DNA from 4 places in the Micromonospora sp. NPDC049275 genome. Region 3 is predicted to be linked to each of the others. Evidence: riboswitches for the same ligand, from Rfam matches in the RefSeq annotation. Region 3 holds a riboswitch; each other region holds the start of a gene.

Region 1 (4,389 bases), on a different contig from region 3:
GCCGTCCGGGCGCAGCGCGATGTCGTTCACCAGCGGCGCGTCCTCGGACGGCGCGGTGTGCAGCACCACCGACGAGGAGCCGCGCGGCGCACACGGCGTTCCGGCTGTCACGCATCCGGTGAACGCCGGTTGGTTGGTCGCGTAGTCGGGGTCGATCCGGACCAGCCCGGTGGCCGGGGTGCCGGTGTCCAGGCGCGGCGCGTGCAGCAGGTCGAAGTAGTGCGTCCAGTCCCAGTAGGGGCCCGGGTCCCAGTGCATCCCGCGCACTGTCGACGCGATGGTGCCGGGCACGTTGTCGTGGCCGATGATGTGCTGGCGGTCCAGCGGGATGCCGTACCGCAGCGCCAGGTGCCGGACGAGCTTCGACGAGGTCCGGTACATCGCCTCGGTGTACCAGGTGCCCTGCGCGGCGAAGCCCTCGTGCTCCAGCCCGATCGACTTCGCGTTGACGTACCAGTTGCCGGCGTGCCAGGCGACGTCCTTGGTCTTGACGTGCTGGGCGATGTGCCCGTCCACCGAGCGCAGCGAGTAGTGCCAGCTCACGTACGTCGGGTCCTGGACGAGTTGCAGGGTGGTCGCCCAACTCGCCTCGGTGTCGTGGATGACTATGTACTCGATCTTCTGCCGGGCGGGCCGGTCGGAGAGGTCGTGGTTGCCGTAGTCGCCGTCGCCGAACGCCTCGTAGGGGGCGGGGATCCACTCACAGGACACGGTCCGGGGGCATTCCAGGCCGTCCGGGCGGGCGAGTCGTCGCAGGCCCAGCCGGTCCAGCCAGGAACGCTCGGGTCGTACCGCGCGGGCCGGCAGCGTGACCCGCTGGCCGTCGTCGGTCACGCGGGTCTCGCCCGCGCCGATGGTGGTGAAGACCTCGTCGGCGAAGGCCGCCGCGGCGTCGGCGCTGTCCGCGCCGGCGTAGCGGGCCACCGCGCCGTACCAGGTGGCCGGGTCGGTGCCGGCGCCGACCGGGGCGCCCACCTCCCGTTGGTACGCGGCCAGCAGCGCCGCCCCTCCCCGGATGTTGGTCGTGGCGTCGGTGCGCAGCGCCTCGGGGGCGGCGCCGGTCAGCGCGGCGGCGGCGTCGACGGTCTGCAACGCGGCGCTGGGCGGCGCGGGATCGGTAGCCGGTGCGGGTGCCCGGACGGCACGTGAATCGTCGCCGCGCGGATCCTCGGTGCCGGCGTCGTGGTGGCCGCGCGCGGGTAGGGCGGCCACGTGGCGGGCGTCGGTCAGGTGCATGGGCCCGTAGCCGCCGCTGGTGCTCGGGGTGCCGGCGTTGCTGTCCCAGCGGGACTCCAGGTAGGAGACGCCGAGCAATACGGCGGTCGGCACCCCGTACTCGGTCGACGCGGCGACGTACTGCTGTTGACGGTCGGCGGCCGGCGCTGCGGAGGCGGGACCGGCGCTCAGCGGTACGGCTGTCGTTGCGGTGACCACCGCGACGACGAGCAGCGCGCGCCGGCCGGCGGACAGGGTTGGACTTTCCATCGAACCCCCTAGATTTGCTGGTATCGGTCTGGTCACCTTCGCGCCGGCCGGGAGTCCGCGTCAATACCTTTCTATCTATCAAAGCGTGCAGAAAGAAACCTTCATGTACGCTCGGTGATCCCCTCCAATCGGTACGGAGTGTCACGGCCGTACGGGTTGCGGATCGGTAACGGCCGTCTCTACTCTGGTCATTTGTCGGCCCGGTAGCAGGTCTGCCCATCCGGGCGGTAACGGACCGACACCGCCGAGTCGCTTGCGAGCGAGCCGGGGACCCAGGTTCCCCCGGGGTGAATCCGCAGCCAATGCGGTAGGGCGCCAACTTCCCGCCCGAACCCGTCAGCTAACCCGGTAGGCGGTCAGGAAGAAGGAGTACGGAACCCCGGTGGCCCTCCATGCCCCGCGGCCGTCGTCCGAACGGTCGGCTTCGGCCAACCCGACGTCGACCATGCCGCGTCCACGCTGGTCCCGCTTCACCACAGCCCTTGCCGCAGTGATCGGCGTCGCCGTCGTCCTCACCGGCAGCGCCACGGCGGCGCACGCGGACCCGTCCGTCGCCGAGATCGAGCGCCAGATCGACGCCGACTGGAACAAGCTCGAACCGGTCATCGAACGGCACAACGCCACCCGCGCGGACCTGGCCGTGAAGCGCAAGCAGGCCGACACGCTCGCCGCTCGCATCACGCCCCTGGAACGCCAGGTCGACGCCGCGATGACCAAGGTCAGCGCGCTGGCCGTGCGGGCGTACATGGGCGAGAACCTGTCGACTGTCAACACGATGCTCGGCAGCCGGTCGCCCAGCGAGGTGGTCGGGCAGCTCGAGATGCTCGACCGGTTCGCCCACAACCAGCAGGAGGACGTCCGGCAGGTCGCCGACCTCCGCGACGAGCTGGCCCGGCAGAAGGCGCCGCTCGACGAGATGGTGGTCCAGCTGACCCGGACCGAAGCGCAGTTGGCGGCGAAGAAGAAGCAGATCAACGACGAGATCGACAGGCTGCAGAAGCTGCGCCTCAAGGTGTACGGCAACGGCGGCGGCGGTTCGCTGCGTCCGGCGCCCTGCCCGGCCAGCTACCCCGGCGGCGCCGCGGGCACGGCTGTCAAGTTCGCCTGCGCCCAGATCGGCAAGCCGTACGTGTGGGGTGCCGAGGGTCCGAACTCGTACGACTGTTCCGGGCTGATGCTCGCCGCGTGGGCGAAGGCCGGCGTGTCGCTGCCGCACAACGCCGCAGCGCAGAGCCGGGTGACCAAGAACGTCAGCAGGGGCGATCTGCGCGCCGGTGATCTGGTCTTCTACTACAGCGACATCCACCACGTCGGCATGTACGTCGGCGGCGGCTGGGTGGTGCACGCCTCCCAGGCCGGTCAGCCCGTCAAGATGAAGAAGGTCGACGACGGGCCGATCCACAGCTACGGCCGTCCCGGCTGACCGACGCCGGACGCAGCAGGGCCCGTCGCGATCTCAACGCGGCGGGCCCTCGTCGTCTCCTAGCGCGTCGGCCAGGCACGCCAGTTCTGCCAGGAGCGGCTCGGCGTCGGCCCCCGCTGACCCTGGTACCGCGAGCCGTAGACCACCGAGCCGTACGGGTGCTCGGCCGGCGAGGAGAGCCGGAAGATGCAGAGCTGGCCGATCTTCATGCCCGGCCAGAGGGTGATCGGCAGGTTCGCCACGTTGGACAGCTCCAGCGTCACGTGGCCGGAGAAGCCCGGGTCGATGAACCCCGCGGTGGAGTGGGTGAGCAGGCCGAGGCGGCCCAGTGAGCTCTTCCCCTCCAGCCGGCCGGCGAGCTGGTCGCCGAGCGAGATCACCTCCAGTGTCGAGGCGAGCACGAACTCCCCCGGATGCAGCACGAACGGCTCGCCGTCGGGCACCTCGACCACCGAGGTCAGGTCGTCCTGCTGCATGGCCGGGTCGATGTGGGTGTAGAGATGGTTGTTGAAGACCCGGAACAGCCGGTCGAGTCGGACGTCGATGCTGGACGGTTGGACCAGGGTGGGCTCGAACGGCTCCAGGCCCAGCGTGCCGGTCTTGATCTCGGAGACCAGGTCACGGTCGGAGAGCAGCATCGGACCACCATAGCGAGGGCCGCGGTGACCAGCGTGTTGAGGTCGCTCCTCGTACATTTGTTCGATAGAATGCCGGCATGGCTTCCTGGTCCGAATTCGCCGCCGACGAGCCCCGCCTCGCCGACGGGATCCGCGTTCTCCTGCAGCAGTACGGGCCGGGCTTCGGCTATCTGGCCACGGTCCGCGCCGACGGCGGGCCCCGGGTCCACCCGGTCTCCCCGGTCATCACCGACGAGGGTCTCTTCTGCTTCATCATCGACTCGCCGAAGCGCCGTGACCTCGAACGGGACGGCCGCTACGCGCTGCACTCCTTCCCTTCGGAGGAGAGCGACGACGAGGCGTACGTGGCGGGCCACGCCTGGCCGGTCGCCGACCCGGGCCGGGTGGCCCGGTTGGCGCAGAGTGCCCGGGCCGAGCCGCAGGTCGACTGGCGGTTGTTCGAGTTCACAGTCGACGTGGCGATGTTGACCCGTCGCGAGCAGCACATCACAGGCGTTCCGGGTGTCACTCCGGGCCGCCCGGCAGTGCGGGTCTGGCTGGATCCGCAATCCCCGCCGGCACCGGCCGCGCCTCTCTCCGTACCGCAGACGCGCCCGACCCGACGCAGCCGTGACGTCCAGTGCACGGCCGCCTGACCGCGGGCCCGATCCGGTAAAAACGCCGGTGCCGGCTCCGTCGTGACGGAGCCGGCACCGGGTGTACGCGGGGGAAGCTACGCCGCGCGGTACGCGTTCCACGCGGTCAGCATGCGGCTCGCCTGCCCCGGGGTGAACTGGTACATGCACGAGTCGTAGGTGTAGTCCATGAAGTTGGTGATCGGGTCCAGGCCGGCCGCCGAGCAGG
Region 2 (4,389 bases), on a different contig from region 3:
CAACGCCACCAGGTGCCCGTACGCCCCCAGGTAGGGCTCCAGGTCGGTGACCGGCCGCCCGTCCCGGCTGACGGTAAGGGTGAGAGGCGACGTGCGGCCGGGCTGCGGCGTGCCGGCCAGGGTGACCGTGTACCCGTCGACGGTGGTGCTGCTCGCCGGGGCGGGCAGCGGCCGTTCGGTCAACTCACCGGGGACCGTCACGTCCACCCCGAGGATCAGGGGCTCGCCCCCGGTCGGGGTGAAGTCGGCGAACGCCCGCCACTGCCCGGGACCGGCCAGCGGGGTGTCGACCCGCCAGGTGCCGTCGGGAGCCAGGTCGGGGTGCACGTGGCGGAAACCGGACAGGTCCCGGCGGGCGACGATCAGGTGCATCCGCCTGTCGTGCGCCACGTCGTACCTGGTCACCGGACGGCCGTCCGGCCCACCGACGCGGAAGGCGAACTCGCCTGCCGGGGCGGCCACCGGAACGAGTGTGTAACCGCGGTCGGAGACGAGCAAGCCACCGGGAACCCGATCGGTCACCTCGTCGTGCGTGGTGGGGCCCGAGGTGTGGACGGCGCCGCCGTCGTGCCCGCTCTGGGCGGCCGGGGCGGCCGGGTCGACCACCCGGCCGATCCCGTACGCCGCGCCGAAGACCGCCGCGAGACCGAGGGCGAACCCGCCCAGCCTGGTCACCGTGTTCACCTCGGGCCTCCCGCTCACGCCTCGACGAGGTCGTAACCGGCCTCGTCGACAGCGGCCCGGACGGACTCGGTGGCCACGGGCTGCTCACTGGTGACGGTGACCCGGCCGGTGGCGAGATCCACCTGCACGTCGCGCACGCCGGCAATGGCGCCCACCTCGGCGCTGACGGCGCTGACGCAGTGCCCGCAGGTCATGCCCCGCACCTGGTACGTCGTGTCGACCATCGAATCTCTCCCTTCATCGTCTGCCAGCCTATACCCCCCAGGGGTAAGGCCGAGTCAGACCGGTGTCCGTTCACGTACCGGTACCCGGTGGGGGTATCCAGCAGGAAGCGACGTTACCATACCCCCCAGGGGTACGCTATTCTCGTCGTCATGAGCGCTCCCACCCCGATCCGCGGGTACACCGCCAGCAAGGACCAGCTGCTCGCGCGGCTCCGCCGCGTGGAGGGCCAGGTCCGAGGCATCGAGAAGATGGTCGACGACGACCGCTACTGCATCGACGTGCTCACCCAGATCTCCGCGATCCAGGCCGCGCTCGACAAGGTGGCCCTGGGCCTGCTCGACGGGCACGCCCGGCACTGCATGCACGAGGGAGCGGCCGAGGGCCGGGCCGACGAGATGGCCACCGAGATGATGGCGGCCGTAGGCCGACTCATGAAGCGCGGCTGAGCCGGCGGACCGGCCGGGCTCCCGCCGTGACTACCATTTCCCACGATGGCCCACCGGTCCCCGCCACACAGCCGGGCGCCGGCACCGCCAGGCAGCGGCGCCGGCACGTACCAGCCGGGCCCGTCGGTCACTGTGCGTGACCGCCCGTTCGTCAGCCAGCCATCCGATGCGCTCGTCACCGTGTTCGTCCGGCGGAGGTGAACCGCCCGGCCCGTCGGCACGTACCCCGCACCGGATCGTTGGGAGTCTCGCATTGGGTTCCGACCACAGCAGTTCCGCTCGACCCGCCCGGCCCGGGCATGTCGCGCCGCCGTACCCCTCACCACCGGGCTGGCCGCGGTGGTGACCGCGGCCGGGTCGACGCCGGTGCGGGGCGCGGACGCCGACGCCCTGACGCCGCGCCCCCGTGCGGACCGGACGGAGGCACCGGCCGGCCCCAGCTCCCCGCCAGCGGCTCGGCCCGACGGGCCCGATCCGGAGCGGCGTCCACCCCCATCCGCCGCCACCGCCCGGTGGCCAGAGCCGAACAGGAGCACGGATACGGCATGGTGACACTCCTCAGCGTGACCGGATCGGGCATCCGCCCTGAGAACCGCGTCACTGGTCACTCAACGCCATGGCGAAATGACACTTTTAGTGGGTATCGGGACGTAGCTCAGGCGGTGGAGTCTCGGGTAACCTCGCTGCCGGTCACCGATGAAGGCGCGCAGCGGCGCCTGCGGTGCCACCGCCCAATCGCCAACCGGCGAGCCGGGGACCCAGGCACGTGGGGTGAATCCGCGCCAGCGGTAGGGGCCACTTCCGCCCCGAACCCGTCAGCTAACCCGGTCGGCGGTCGACGGAAGGGAACATTGTGACGGCACCCCTACGCCGCTGGTTGACACCCGTGGTGGCCGTGCTCGCCGCGCTGACCGTGTTCGCCGGGCCCCTCCCGGCCCACGCCGCCCCGACGACCCCCACACCGTCCGGGCACGAGCAGGACGACGAGCCCAAGCTGCTCGACGACGTGATCGAGCAGACCAACCGGGACTACGTGGCGGCCAAGTCCAAGCTGGACCAGTCCAAGAAGCGGCAGCTCGAGCGTTCGCTGGAGGTCGAGCGGGCCAAGGCCGACCTGGCCGCGCTGGCGCCGCAGGTCGCGCAGATCGCCGCCCAGTCGTACCGGACCGGGCGCGTCGGCGCGATCGCGATGCTGCTCGAGAGCGACGCCCCGGACTCGTTCGTCCAACGGGCCGCGGCGCTCGACGAGATGAACATGGTCAACGAGAAGAAGCTCGCCGAGGTCAACGCGGTCAAGGCCCGCGCCGAGAAGGCCAAGCTGGCCCTCGACGCGGAGGTCCGCGAGCAGCAGAAGCAGACCGCCCTCATGGCGAAGGACAAGCGCGACGCGGAGAAGTCGCTCGCGCTCGTCGGCGGGCAGGGTTTCACAGGCGGCCTGGTGGACGCCACCTCGCCGGTCGCCCGGATCGGTCCGGGTCGCACCGCCGACGGTGACTGGAAGCCGCAGTCGTGCAGCGAGGAGGACCCCACCACCTCCGGCTGTGTCACGCCGCGCACCCTGCACGCGTACAAGGAGGTCAAACGGGCCGGGTTCAACCGGTTCGTCGGCTGCCACCGCAACGGTGGCCCGTACGAGCACCCGAAGGGCCGCGCCTGTGACTGGTCGTTGCAGAAGAGCGGCTTCAGCCCGTGGCACAACAACGACACCCGCATGTACGGCAACAACGTCGCCGCGTTCCTCATCCGCAACGCCGACCGCCTCGGCATCTACTACGTGATCTGGAACCGGCAGATCTGGTTCCCGGCGACCGGCTGGAAGTCGTACAGCGGGCCGTCGAACCACACCGACCACGTGCACATGTCGCTGCTCTGACCCACCGCTCAGGAGTCCGAGGGCCGTCCCGCACCCCGCGGGGCGGCCCTCGCCCTGTCAGGCGGCGGTAGCTGCCGGGGCGTCCGCGGCGCCGGGTGCGTCGACAGTCGCGGCACCCGACGGTACGGGGGTCACCGGGCGCACCACACCGGCGGCGAGCCGGTACGACATCCCCACCACCGCCAACCGTCCCTGCGCCACCTCGGCCGCCAGCACGGGCGACTGCCCGAGCAGCGTTTCGACGGTTTGGGCGATGTGGATGTCGACGATGCCGTCGATATCGGTCACGCCCTCGGCTGTTGCGCGCCGCAGGCTGGGCAGTACGGCGTCGACCACCGCGGGAAGGTGCCCCGGGGGCGCGATGCCGGTGGCGGACGCCTCGCGGGCAGCCTGCACGGCGCCGCACGAGTCGTGGCCGAGCACCACCACCAGCGGGGTGCCGAGCACGGTGACCGCGTACTCCACGCTGCCCAGCACCTCCGGGCCGGCGGTGTGCCCGGCCGTACGGACCACGAAGAGGTCGCCCAGCCCCCGGTCAAAGATGATCTCGGCGGCCAACCGGGAGTCGGAGCAGCCCACGATCACCGCGAACGGGTGCTGCCCGTCGGCCACGGCGGCCCGGTGCCCGGCGTCCTGGTTGGGGTGGCGCGGCGCTCCACTGACGAAGCGGCGATTGCCGGCGGCCAGCTCTGCGTAGGCACGGGCCGGCTCGGTCGACGTCGCCGCTCGATCGCCGACCCGCTGCGGGCCGGGCTGCTCGCCAGGCGTACCGGAACGGCTCATTCCCGCACCTCGTCTCCACGCGTTTGACCTGCTCAACAGGGTTTTCAGCCGGGCCGGCGGTGGGCGCAGGCCCGGGCTCCACGGTCACACGCACCGCAAGAGGCGTCAAGGTATGCGTGATTTAGATTTCATACGTAGAACCCGAACCGATCTCCGGCCGCAGGGACCGGGCCGGCCCGTCGGCATCTGGCCCGACACGCCGGCGGCATAGGGTGGGGCGGACAACCGGAGAGGCGGCGCCACGATGGCGAGCGCGGCGACGGCCGGAGGCGGCCGGAACTGGACGTTCCTGACCAACCATGGGCATGTGCTGCTGGCCATCGCCCGCGACCCCACCGCGCGGCTGCGCGACGTGGCGGCCGAGGTGGGCGTCACCGA
Region 3 (4,389 bases):
AGCAGCGGTCGGACCTGCGCGGCGTCGAGGGCGTTGTCCAGCAGTACCAGCATCCGCCGACCGGCCAGGAGACTGCGGTACAGCGCGGTCTGCTCCTGCGGGTCGACCGGCAGTTCCCGGGGCGACACCCCGAGCGCCGCGAGGAAGCCGCGTACGACCTGCTCGGCGCTGCGCACCACGCCGCTGTGGCTGTAGCCCTCCAGGTTGGCGTAGAGCTGCCCATCGGGGAACTGGCCGACCACCTGGTGCGCCCAGTGCACGGCCAGCGCGGTCTTGCCCACCCCGGCCTGCCCGGACAACACCGCCACCGGTACCGCCCCGGGATGCGCGTCGGCCGTCGCTCGCAGCGCGTCCAGTTGGGCCAGCTCGACCCTTCGTCCGGCGAAACCCCGGACGTCCGACGGCAACTGCGCCGGCACCGGGTGGGTCAGGGCCGGCCGGGTGACGGGGCCGGCCGTGGTGTGCGTCGAGGTGGGTTCCGTGCCGGCGGTCGGCACGGTCACCTCACCGCGCAGGATGGCCTGGTGCAGCTGGCGAAGCTCCACGCCCGGGTCTACGCCGAGCGCGTCGGCGAGTCGCTTCCGCAGCCGGGCGTAGTAGGTCAGCGCCTGCGCGCCGCGCCCGGCCACGGCCAGCGCGTGCAGCAACACCGCGGCGACCGGCTCGTCCAGGGGTTGGTCGTCGGCGAGTCGGGTCAGCGGATCGATCACCGCCTCCGCCTCGCCCCGGCGCACCAGGGCGCGGGCCCACTGCACGGCGGTGTCGGTGTACCGGCGGTGCCAGTCCTGCCGGACCCGGGCCGCCCACTCTCCGGGCAACCCGGAGAGCGGCTCGCCGCGCCACAGCTCCAGTGCCCGGCGCAGCAACTCCACCCGCTCGGGGTCGTCCTCGGCCAACCCGTCGGCCGTCGACCGCAGGATGTCGAAGTGCTGTCCGTCCACGGTCTCCGGAGGCAGGTCCAGCACGTATCCGCCGGAGCGTCGGCCCAGCGCGTCCGGTGCGCCGGCCTCGGCCAGCACGCGACGCAGCCGGGCGAGGTAGACGTGCAGGTTGTGCCGGACCCTGAGCGGTGGAGCGTCGCCCCAGACCCGGTCGACAAGCGACTCCACGTGGACCGGCCGGCCCACGTCGACCGCCAGCGCGGCGAGGACGGCACGTTGCCGGGCCGCTCCGGCGTCGACCAGGTGGCCGTCCGTCCATACCTCGACCGGCCCGAGGACCCGAATCTCCATGAACCGCCGCTCGCCGTGCCGCCAGTCATTCGACCCGGCCCCGGGGCGGCCGGATTGAGGTTCCGGCAGGAATTCGTCGATCTGCCGCGCGAATCATCGTCGGCACAGCGACATCAATCAACGCGATGTCGGCAATTCGACTCACGGCCCGTTCCGGTCGTGACGACACCGGAGGTCACCATCGTGCGAAGTGCTCTGCGAAGGTTCACGTCCGCGCTGCTCGGCGTGGTTGCCGTGGGCGCCACGCTCGCCGTCGCCCCGAGCCCGGCCCAGGCCAACTACGCCTGCCCCTCGGGTCTGCTCTGCCTGTACGCCGGCACCAACTTCAGCGGCGACATCTTCCTGCTCGACGGGCCCTACAACGGCTGCAACGACGTTCCGCTGCCCTCGTACTTCCGCAACAAGACTCAGTCGATCATCAACAACCGGCCGTCCGGCACCGTCTCCACCTTCTGGGACAACGCCAACGCCACGGGGCTGCTCGGCTACCAGCACGCCTACGGCTACCGGGCGAACCTGGCGTACGACTCGGCCGCCATCGGGGGGAACTGGAACCAGCGGATCGAGGCGGTCCGGGTCTGCTGATCCGGGGGCCCGAACCGGGCCGGGGGGCACGACGGCGCCGGCCGGAATCCAACGGGGGACTCCGGCCGGCGCCGTCGCGCGGGTCAGCCCGGGTAGTAGCACTGGTTCGGGATGACCGGACCGCCGTTGACCCCGAAGATCGCGAAGCCCATCCACGCCCGGGTCTGCGGGCCGTACTCGCCGTCCTCGGCGATGTTGGCCCACTCCCAGGTGTCGTTGATCTTCTGTTGCGCGGCCCGGACGGCGTTGCGCGTGTTGGTGCCGTACTGGCCGTCGAGACGCAGGGACTGGGAGTAGCAGTTGTTCAGTGCCTCCTGCAACACCTTGACCGCGCTGTTGGAGTTGCCGTACTTCAGATAGCAGGTCTTGTTGCGGTCCTGCCAGCCGACGGTGGGCACGTGCATCTCGGCGCCACCCGGGTAGCCGCCGACGTTGTAGTAGGTGAGGCTGGTGCAGGTGGTGGCCGCCTGCGCGGCGGTCGGCGCGAGCCCGACGAGTCCGGCGCTGACGAGGACGGTCGCGAGGGTGGCGGCGGCACTGCGGCGGCCGATGCGGCTCTGGTGGATCGGCATGCTCTCCTCCTGGGATGGGCTGCCGGGTTGACCCGGCATGCACTGGAGCATCGCGATCGCCGATCTATGGAATCCTGCCGGAATGTCAATCGCGCCCCGCAGCGCCCGGTCGGCGGCATCCCGGCCCGATCGGAAACGGTCCATCGTGGTCGCTGCACAGTCGAGGACCGTCCGCAACCGCTGAGCGGGCCGCTCCGCGTGCCCCGGTGAAGAACTTCACAGGGGTTGGGCGATGGTCACCGGCCGTGCCTACCGTCGGTCGGGTCCGCCGCTGCGGACACCGCGACCGGCAACGCCAAATCCTGCCCCCGGTCGTCGGAAACAGAACCCGGGCAGGAGCGGGGGACCCAACGTTCCTCGGTGCATGTCACCTCGGGGTGAAGCCGCCACCGCGCGGCCGGGCGCCTCGGCCCGAACCCGACAGCTCACCTCGCCGGCGTGGAGGAAGCACACATGACGTCTGTCTACACGCCCCGTCACCGACGGGTCACCACCCGCCGCGTCGCCGTCGGCACCCTGGCCGTCGGCGCGGTCACCGGCGCTGTCGCCCTCTTCGGCCCCGCGGCCCCGGCCCAGGCCGGTGTCAACTGGGACGCGGTCGCCCAGTGCGAGTCCGGCGGCAACTGGAAGATCAACACCGGCAACGGCTACTACGGTGGCCTGCAGTTCTCCCAGAGCACCTGGGCCGGTTACGGCGGCAAGAAGTACGCCGCCCGCGCCGACCTGGCCAGCCGCGGCGAGCAGATCGCCGTCGCCGAGAAGGTGCTCGACGGTCAGGGCATCGGCGCGTGGCCGACCTGCGGCCGCAAGGGCGGCTCGTCGGGCGGCTCCGCCACGAAGTCCTCGACGAAGTCGACAGCGAAGTCGTCCACGTCCACCGCGCCGAAGGACCGCTCCACCGCCCCGAAGGAGCGGTCGTCGCGCGGCGACCAGCCGGCGACCCGCAACCACGAGCGCACCGCTCCCGCGGCCAGCGGCGACACGTACGTCGTCACGCCGGGAGACACCCTGTCGCAGATCGCCGACAGCCACCGCCAGGCGGGCGGCTGGCAGGCCCTGTACGAGCGCAACCGGCAGCTGATCGGTGCCGACCCGGGCCTGATCTTCCCGGGTCAGCGGCTCGCTCTCTGACGTACGACACTCGAACGCTCGGCCGGGTCACCGGCCGAGCGTTCGGTCGTTCTACGGCCCCGGTCGGGGCGCGGGTCACGCCGCGGCGGACGCCCTCGACCCCCGGCGCGACATCACCGCCGTGGCGTCGCGGTCCCAGCGGGGGGCAGGTGCCGCCGCCTCGCCGGGCCAGCCCGTGCCGACACCGTCGCCGTCACCGCCGCTGGTCATCTCGACCGAGTCGGCAGTCCTGCGAGCCAGCCGCAGCGACTGCTCGGCGCCCGCGCGAGCCGAGCACGGCCAGGACTGGCCGGCGCACTGGAGGTTGCGGCAGTGACCCTCGTCGTCGGGCTCGTGGGCACTCAGCACGTCGACCGCCAGCTGCCAGAGCAGGGGGTCGGTCACGTCGTGCGGGCGTTCGGCGCGCCGGCTCGGTCGGTTGCTCGTGTCGTCGGACATGATGGCCCCCCTCGTCAGGCTGTTCCCCACAAGGGTCACCCGTGAGCCGGCGGCTAAACCGTCGACCTGCTGTGATGTGTCTCCGGTCGCAGCTGGCGGGGCCCCATACGTCGCTCAGTCCGGCAATAGCGGCATCTCGACGCCCGGGTCCCGGCCGAGAAGCACCGCCCGGGTGAGCGCCGCCGAGCCGAACCGGTCGCGCACCGCGTCCACCGCCGCGTCCAGGTCGGCGCCCGTGTCGGCCTCGAACGGCAGTTCCGGCTGCACCGGGTTGTCGTCGAGGTTGCCCACCGAGACGCCGATCAGGGTGACGCCCCGCCGGTCGATCTCCGGCAGCGCGGCCCGCAGCAGTGCCCGCGCGGCGGCCAGCAGCGGCGTGGTGTCCGCTGTCGCCTTGCCGATGGTGTGCGAGCGGGTGGCCCGGGTGTAGT
Region 4 (4,389 bases), on a different contig from region 3:
GTGCGGGCATTACTTCCCGCCAGGCGTACCAGGTCTGCGGCCACCCGCCGACCAGCAGCAGCGGCGGGCCGTCCCCGCCGGTGACCGCGTGCAACCGCAGCCCGTCCAGCTCCACCAGCCGGCTGGTGAAGACCTCGGCGAACCCGTCGGGCAACTGCAGCGAACTCAGGTTTGTCATGCCGGCACCATACGCATGATGGAACGATCGGTACAAGACCATTGGAACGATCGTTACAAGATGTGTAGACTCACGGACCATGGCGGGCCGCAAGCAGTTCGACGTGGACGAGGCGCTACGACGCGCGATGCATGTCTTCTGGCGCTGGGGCTATTCGGAGGCCTCGATCGACCGCCTGACCGAGGGCACGGGCCTGGGTCGGGGTTCGCTGTACGGCACGTTCGGCGACAAGAGCACCCTCTTCCGCAAAAGCCTGCAGCGGTACGCGCAGACCTACCACCCGCTGTACGAGCAGGCGTTGTCCGGCCCCCACCCGAGCCCGAGCGCGGTTGTGGCCGCGTACCTGCAGGTCACCCTGAACCGCATCGCCGACCCGACGGTGCCCGACGGCTGCCTGCTCACGGTGTCGGCAACGCAGTTCCCGGCTCTCGACGCGGAAGGCCAGGCGACGGTTCGCGCCATGATCGACGGTTTGCGAGCGATGCTGCAGCAGGCGTTGCGGGCGGCGGGGGCCGATGAGCGGGAGGCGGCAGAGCTGGCGTTGTGCACGCTGGCGACGAACAAATCGCTTGCGGTGCTGAGCCGCGCCGGCTTCTCGAGCGACGACCTGGCAACCGTCGCCGCAGCCGCCGGCCGCACTGCCGGGAGGCCACTGCCGCTACCGTGAGTAAAGATGCGATCGCATCATCAGACAAACGTCGCTGCTCTCAGTACACCGACAGGTGTACGTGGTTGGTGTGGTCGCTGGACGGGTCGCCGTTGCCTCCGCTGTACGACTTCCACCCACTGCTGGGCAGCCAGATCTGCCTGTACCAGATCACGTAGAGCACGGCGAGCCGGTCGGAGTTGCGGATGAAGTACGCGGCCAGGTTGCTGCCGTACGTCTTGTCGGCGCCTGTGGCGTCACCGCCGAACCCGCCCTTCGCCGCGGCGAAGTCGCAGGCCCGACCCTTGGGATGTTCGCCGGAGCCGCCGGAGCGGTGACAGGAGACGTAGTGGGTGAAGCCGGCGGCCTTGGCCTGGTTGAGGGCGTGCAGGGTGCGCGGGGTGATGCAGCCGCTGGCCGGGGTGGGGTCGTTGATGCTGCATGACTCGGACGGCCAGGAGCCGTCGGAGTTGCGCGGCGCGGGCTGGGCGTTGGCGGTGGAGGTGCCCCGGTTGGAGCTGGTGTCGGCGGCGGTGGTGCGCGGCTTGCTGGTGGCGACCGTGAGTGCCCGCTCGGCCTGCTCCTTGCGCTTGGCCATCACCTCGACCTGCTTGCGCTGCTCGCGGATCTCGCCGTCCAGGGCGAGGCGGGTGCGGTTGGCCTCGTCGCGGGTGGCGTGCAGCTCGCGCAGCACCCGGTCCTCGTTGGCGGCCACCACGTCCAGCGAGGCCGCCCGGTCCAGGAAGCCCTCGGGGGTGTTGGTGTTGAGCAACGCCGAGACGGTGCTGAGGCGGCCGGTGCGGTACGCCACGCCGGCGATCTCGCCGACCTTGCCGCTGCGTACGGTCATCTCGGCTTCGGTGGTCTTCAGCTTGGCCGCGAGTTGCCGCTGCCGCTGGACGGAGGTGTCCAGGGCGCGCTTGGCGTCCAGGTAGCCCTTGCTGGCGGCCTCGAGTTGGGCTCGCAGCGCGGGGGTGCCGCCCTCCTCGTCGCCGTCGGGCGCCGCGGCGGCCCGCAGGCCGCCGGGGGGAGCGGCGGTGGCGGCGCCGATCGGTACCGCGACGCCGAGGGTGACCATCATGACTATCAGTGCCGCGAGTCGGGCGGCAGGTGGTCGTGCTGGTGCCACTTCGCATGTCCTTCCGTCAGCCGCCGACCGGGTTAGCTGACGGGTTCGGGACGGAAGATCCCTACCGCTGACGCGGATGCACCCCAGGAACATGGTTCCCCGGTTCGCCCTCTCGGGTGATTAGGCGGCGGCCGCCACCGGCGCCGGGAGGGCGCCGCCGGGTGGTGGCCGGGACCGAGCCTACCGGGACAGGTGGGACGCGTGCAGTCGATGTGACGGAAGGTGTCCGCACCATCACCGGAAAATGACGGCGAAACGGTCTGTCCGTCACGAACGTGATCACCACTCGATCGAACCGCAGGCACCCGGGGCGGCCCCGGGCTCGATCTGCAGCGTGGCGTGCTCGATGCGGAAGTCCTCCCGCAGGGCGGTACGCGCCGCGGTGAGGACCGCGCCGACCTCCGCGCCGGGCGCCATGATCAGGTGTGCGGAGGCAACATCCATGCCCGAGGTGAGCGTCCAGACGTGCAGGTCGTGCACCTCGACGACGCCGGGCACCGTGGCCAGGCGGTCGTGCACGGCGGTGACCTGGAGGTGTTCCGGGGCGGCCTGCACCAGGATGCGGACGGCGGCACGCCCCAGCCGCCAGGTGCGCGGCAGGATGAACACGCCGATGGCGACCGCGACAAGCGGATCGGCCCACCACCAGTCGGTGACCGCGATGAGCAGCGCCGCGCCGATCACGCCGAGCGAGCCGAGCAGGTCGCCGAGCACCTCCAGGTAGGCGCCCTGGAGGTTGATGCTCTCCCGGGCGCCGGCGCGCAGCAGCGCGAACGCGCCCAGGTTCGCGAGCAGGCCGAGGACGGCCACCGCGAGCATCGGGCCGGTCAGCACCTCGTGGGGGTCGCCGAACCGGCCGATCGCCTCGATCACCACGTAGACCGCCACCCCGGAGAGCAGGACGGCGTTGGCCAGGGCGGCGAGCACCTCGAGGCGGTAGAGCCCGAAGGTGCGCTGTGGGTCGCCGGTGGCCCGTCGGGTGGCGGTGATCGCGGCGAGCGCCATCCCGATGCCGAGCACGTCGGTGAACATGTGCCCGGCGTCGGAGAGCAGGGCGAGCGAGCCGGTGTGGAAGGCGGCCACACCCTCGACCACCATCAGGGTGGCGAGCAGCCCGAACGCGGCCCAGAGGCGGCCCCGGTGCTGGTGGGCGGCGTTGGCGACCGAGGCGTGGTGGTGGTCATGACCTGCTCCCACGAGATCCACCCTCCGTCGCCACCCGGGACCCGGTCAAATGTATGCTCACATCGCTATGTATGCAACTGTACGGGCGGGTCCGACCGCCGACACCGCCAACGGGCAGGTCAGCCGGTCGGGTCGATGGTGGTGAGCCGCTGGGTGGCCCGGGAGAGCGCCACGTAGAGCGTCCGGACGCCGGAGCCCGGGTCGGCCCGGATCTCGCTCGGGGCGACCAGCACCACCCCGTCGTACTCCATGCCCTTGGCCTCCAGGCTGGTCACCACCTGCAGGCGCGTCGCGCCGAGCGTGCCGAGCCAACCGGCGACCTCGTCGCGGCGGGTGACCGGCGTGATCACCCCGACCGTGCCGTCCACCTCGGCCAGCAGGCCGGTCGCCGCCTCCAGGATCGCGGTCTCCAGCCCGGCCGGCGGCACCACCAGCTCGACCGGATCGATCCCGGTGGAGCGGACGGCCGTCGGCAGCGACAGGTCCGGATAGAGCCGGCGAATCTCCGCCGCCGCCACCGCGAAGATCTCCGCCGAGTTGCGGTAATTGGTGGTGAGCGTGAAATCGTGCCGCTTGCGCCGGCCCAGCGCCTGGTCCCGGGCGCGGGTCAGCTCCTCCGGATCACCGGTCCACGCCGTCTGCGCCGGGTCACCCACCACCGTCCAGGAGGCCAGACGGCCACGCCGTCCCACCATTCGCCACTGCATCGGCGAGACGTCCTGCGCCTCGTCCACCACCACGTGCGCGTACTCCCGGTAGTCCTCCGGCCGCTCCCGGGCCGCCGCCCGGGCGGCCCGCTGCCGGTCGTTGGCGGTGCTCAGTTCCCGGACTCCGCCCGCGAGCTGGAAGGGGTCGCGGCGGGCCCGCGCCGGTTGCAGCGGCTTACCGAGCAGCGCGTCCAACTCGTCGAGCAGCGCCACGTCCGCGATGGTCAGACCTGCGGTGTCCAGGCTCTGGTACGCCGCGGTGAGCAACCGGATCTCCGCGCCGGAGAGGATACCGCTGGCGTACCGACGCAGCCGCTCCGGTCGAGCCAGCCAGCCGAGCACGTGCCGGGGGTGCAGGCGCGGCCACCACGCCTTGAGGAACTCCCGGAACTCCGCCCGCTCGGCGATCTCGCCCTCGAAGGCCCGCTGCTCCGGCAGCCGGGTGATGCCGACCGCACGGGCCTGCGCCCAGAGCGCGGCGAACACCCCGTCGAAGCCGGCCCGACGGACCTCGTTGCGCCGGGCGCCGCGGTGCAGCGCGCGG

Evidence for each region. Region 3 has a riboswitch for cyclic di-AMP ahead of ACGFIE_RS25060 (transglycosylase family protein). Riboswitches for the same ligand answer to the same signal wherever they lie in the genome.
Region 1: another riboswitch for cyclic di-AMP. It lies ahead of ACGFIE_RS04075 (NlpC/P60 family protein); the one in region 3 lies ahead of ACGFIE_RS25060 (transglycosylase family protein).
Region 2: another riboswitch for cyclic di-AMP. It lies ahead of ACGFIE_RS01785 (coiled-coil domain-containing protein); the one in region 3 lies ahead of ACGFIE_RS25060 (transglycosylase family protein).
Region 4: another riboswitch for cyclic di-AMP. It lies ahead of ACGFIE_RS18155 (coiled-coil domain-containing protein); the one in region 3 lies ahead of ACGFIE_RS25060 (transglycosylase family protein).

Annotation. Positions count from the first base shown of each region.
Region 1 is NZ_JBICSN010000001.1:859,269-863,657, reverse strand. It holds gene ACGFIE_RS04080 (N-acetylmuramoyl-L-alanine amidase) at 1-1,485, opposite strand, end outside; cyclic di-AMP (ydaO/yuaA leader) riboswitch at 1,718-1,854, shown strand; gene ACGFIE_RS04075 (NlpC/P60 family protein) at 1,931-2,908, shown strand; gene dcd (dCTP deaminase) at 2,968-3,546, opposite strand; gene ACGFIE_RS04065 (pyridoxamine 5'-phosphate oxidase family protein) at 3,624-4,181, shown strand; gene ACGFIE_RS04060 (zinc metalloprotease) at 4,259-4,389, opposite strand, start outside.
Region 2 is NZ_JBICSN010000001.1:371,678-376,066, forward strand. It holds gene ACGFIE_RS01770 (hypothetical protein) at 1-684, opposite strand, end outside; gene ACGFIE_RS01775 (heavy-metal-associated domain-containing protein) at 699-908, opposite strand; gene ACGFIE_RS01780 (metal-sensitive transcriptional regulator) at 1,059-1,355, shown strand; cyclic di-AMP (ydaO/yuaA leader) riboswitch at 2,074-2,204, shown strand; gene ACGFIE_RS01785 (coiled-coil domain-containing protein) at 2,209-3,228, shown strand; gene ACGFIE_RS01790 (carbonic anhydrase) at 3,286-4,011, opposite strand; gene ACGFIE_RS01795 (helix-turn-helix transcriptional regulator) at 4,256-4,389, shown strand, end outside.
Region 3 is NZ_JBICSN010000009.1:228,609-232,997, forward strand. It holds gene ACGFIE_RS25045 (BTAD domain-containing putative transcriptional regulator) at 1-1,232, opposite strand, end outside; gene ACGFIE_RS25050 (peptidase inhibitor family I36 protein) at 1,416-1,817, shown strand; gene ACGFIE_RS25055 (peptidoglycan-binding protein) at 1,901-2,389, opposite strand; cyclic di-AMP (ydaO/yuaA leader) riboswitch at 2,673-2,842, shown strand; gene ACGFIE_RS25060 (transglycosylase family protein) at 2,843-3,520, shown strand; gene ACGFIE_RS25065 (hypothetical protein) at 3,596-3,958, opposite strand; gene dinB (DNA polymerase IV) at 4,073-4,389, opposite strand, start outside.
Region 4 is NZ_JBICSN010000005.1:178,487-182,875, forward strand. It holds gene ACGFIE_RS18145 (alpha/beta fold hydrolase) at 1-178, opposite strand, end outside; gene ACGFIE_RS18150 (TetR/AcrR family transcriptional regulator) at 258-845, shown strand; gene ACGFIE_RS18155 (coiled-coil domain-containing protein) at 886-1,953, opposite strand; cyclic di-AMP (ydaO/yuaA leader) riboswitch at 1,959-2,090, opposite strand; gene ACGFIE_RS18160 (cation diffusion facilitator family transporter) at 2,233-3,150, opposite strand; gene ACGFIE_RS18165 (HelD family protein) at 3,258-4,389, opposite strand, start outside.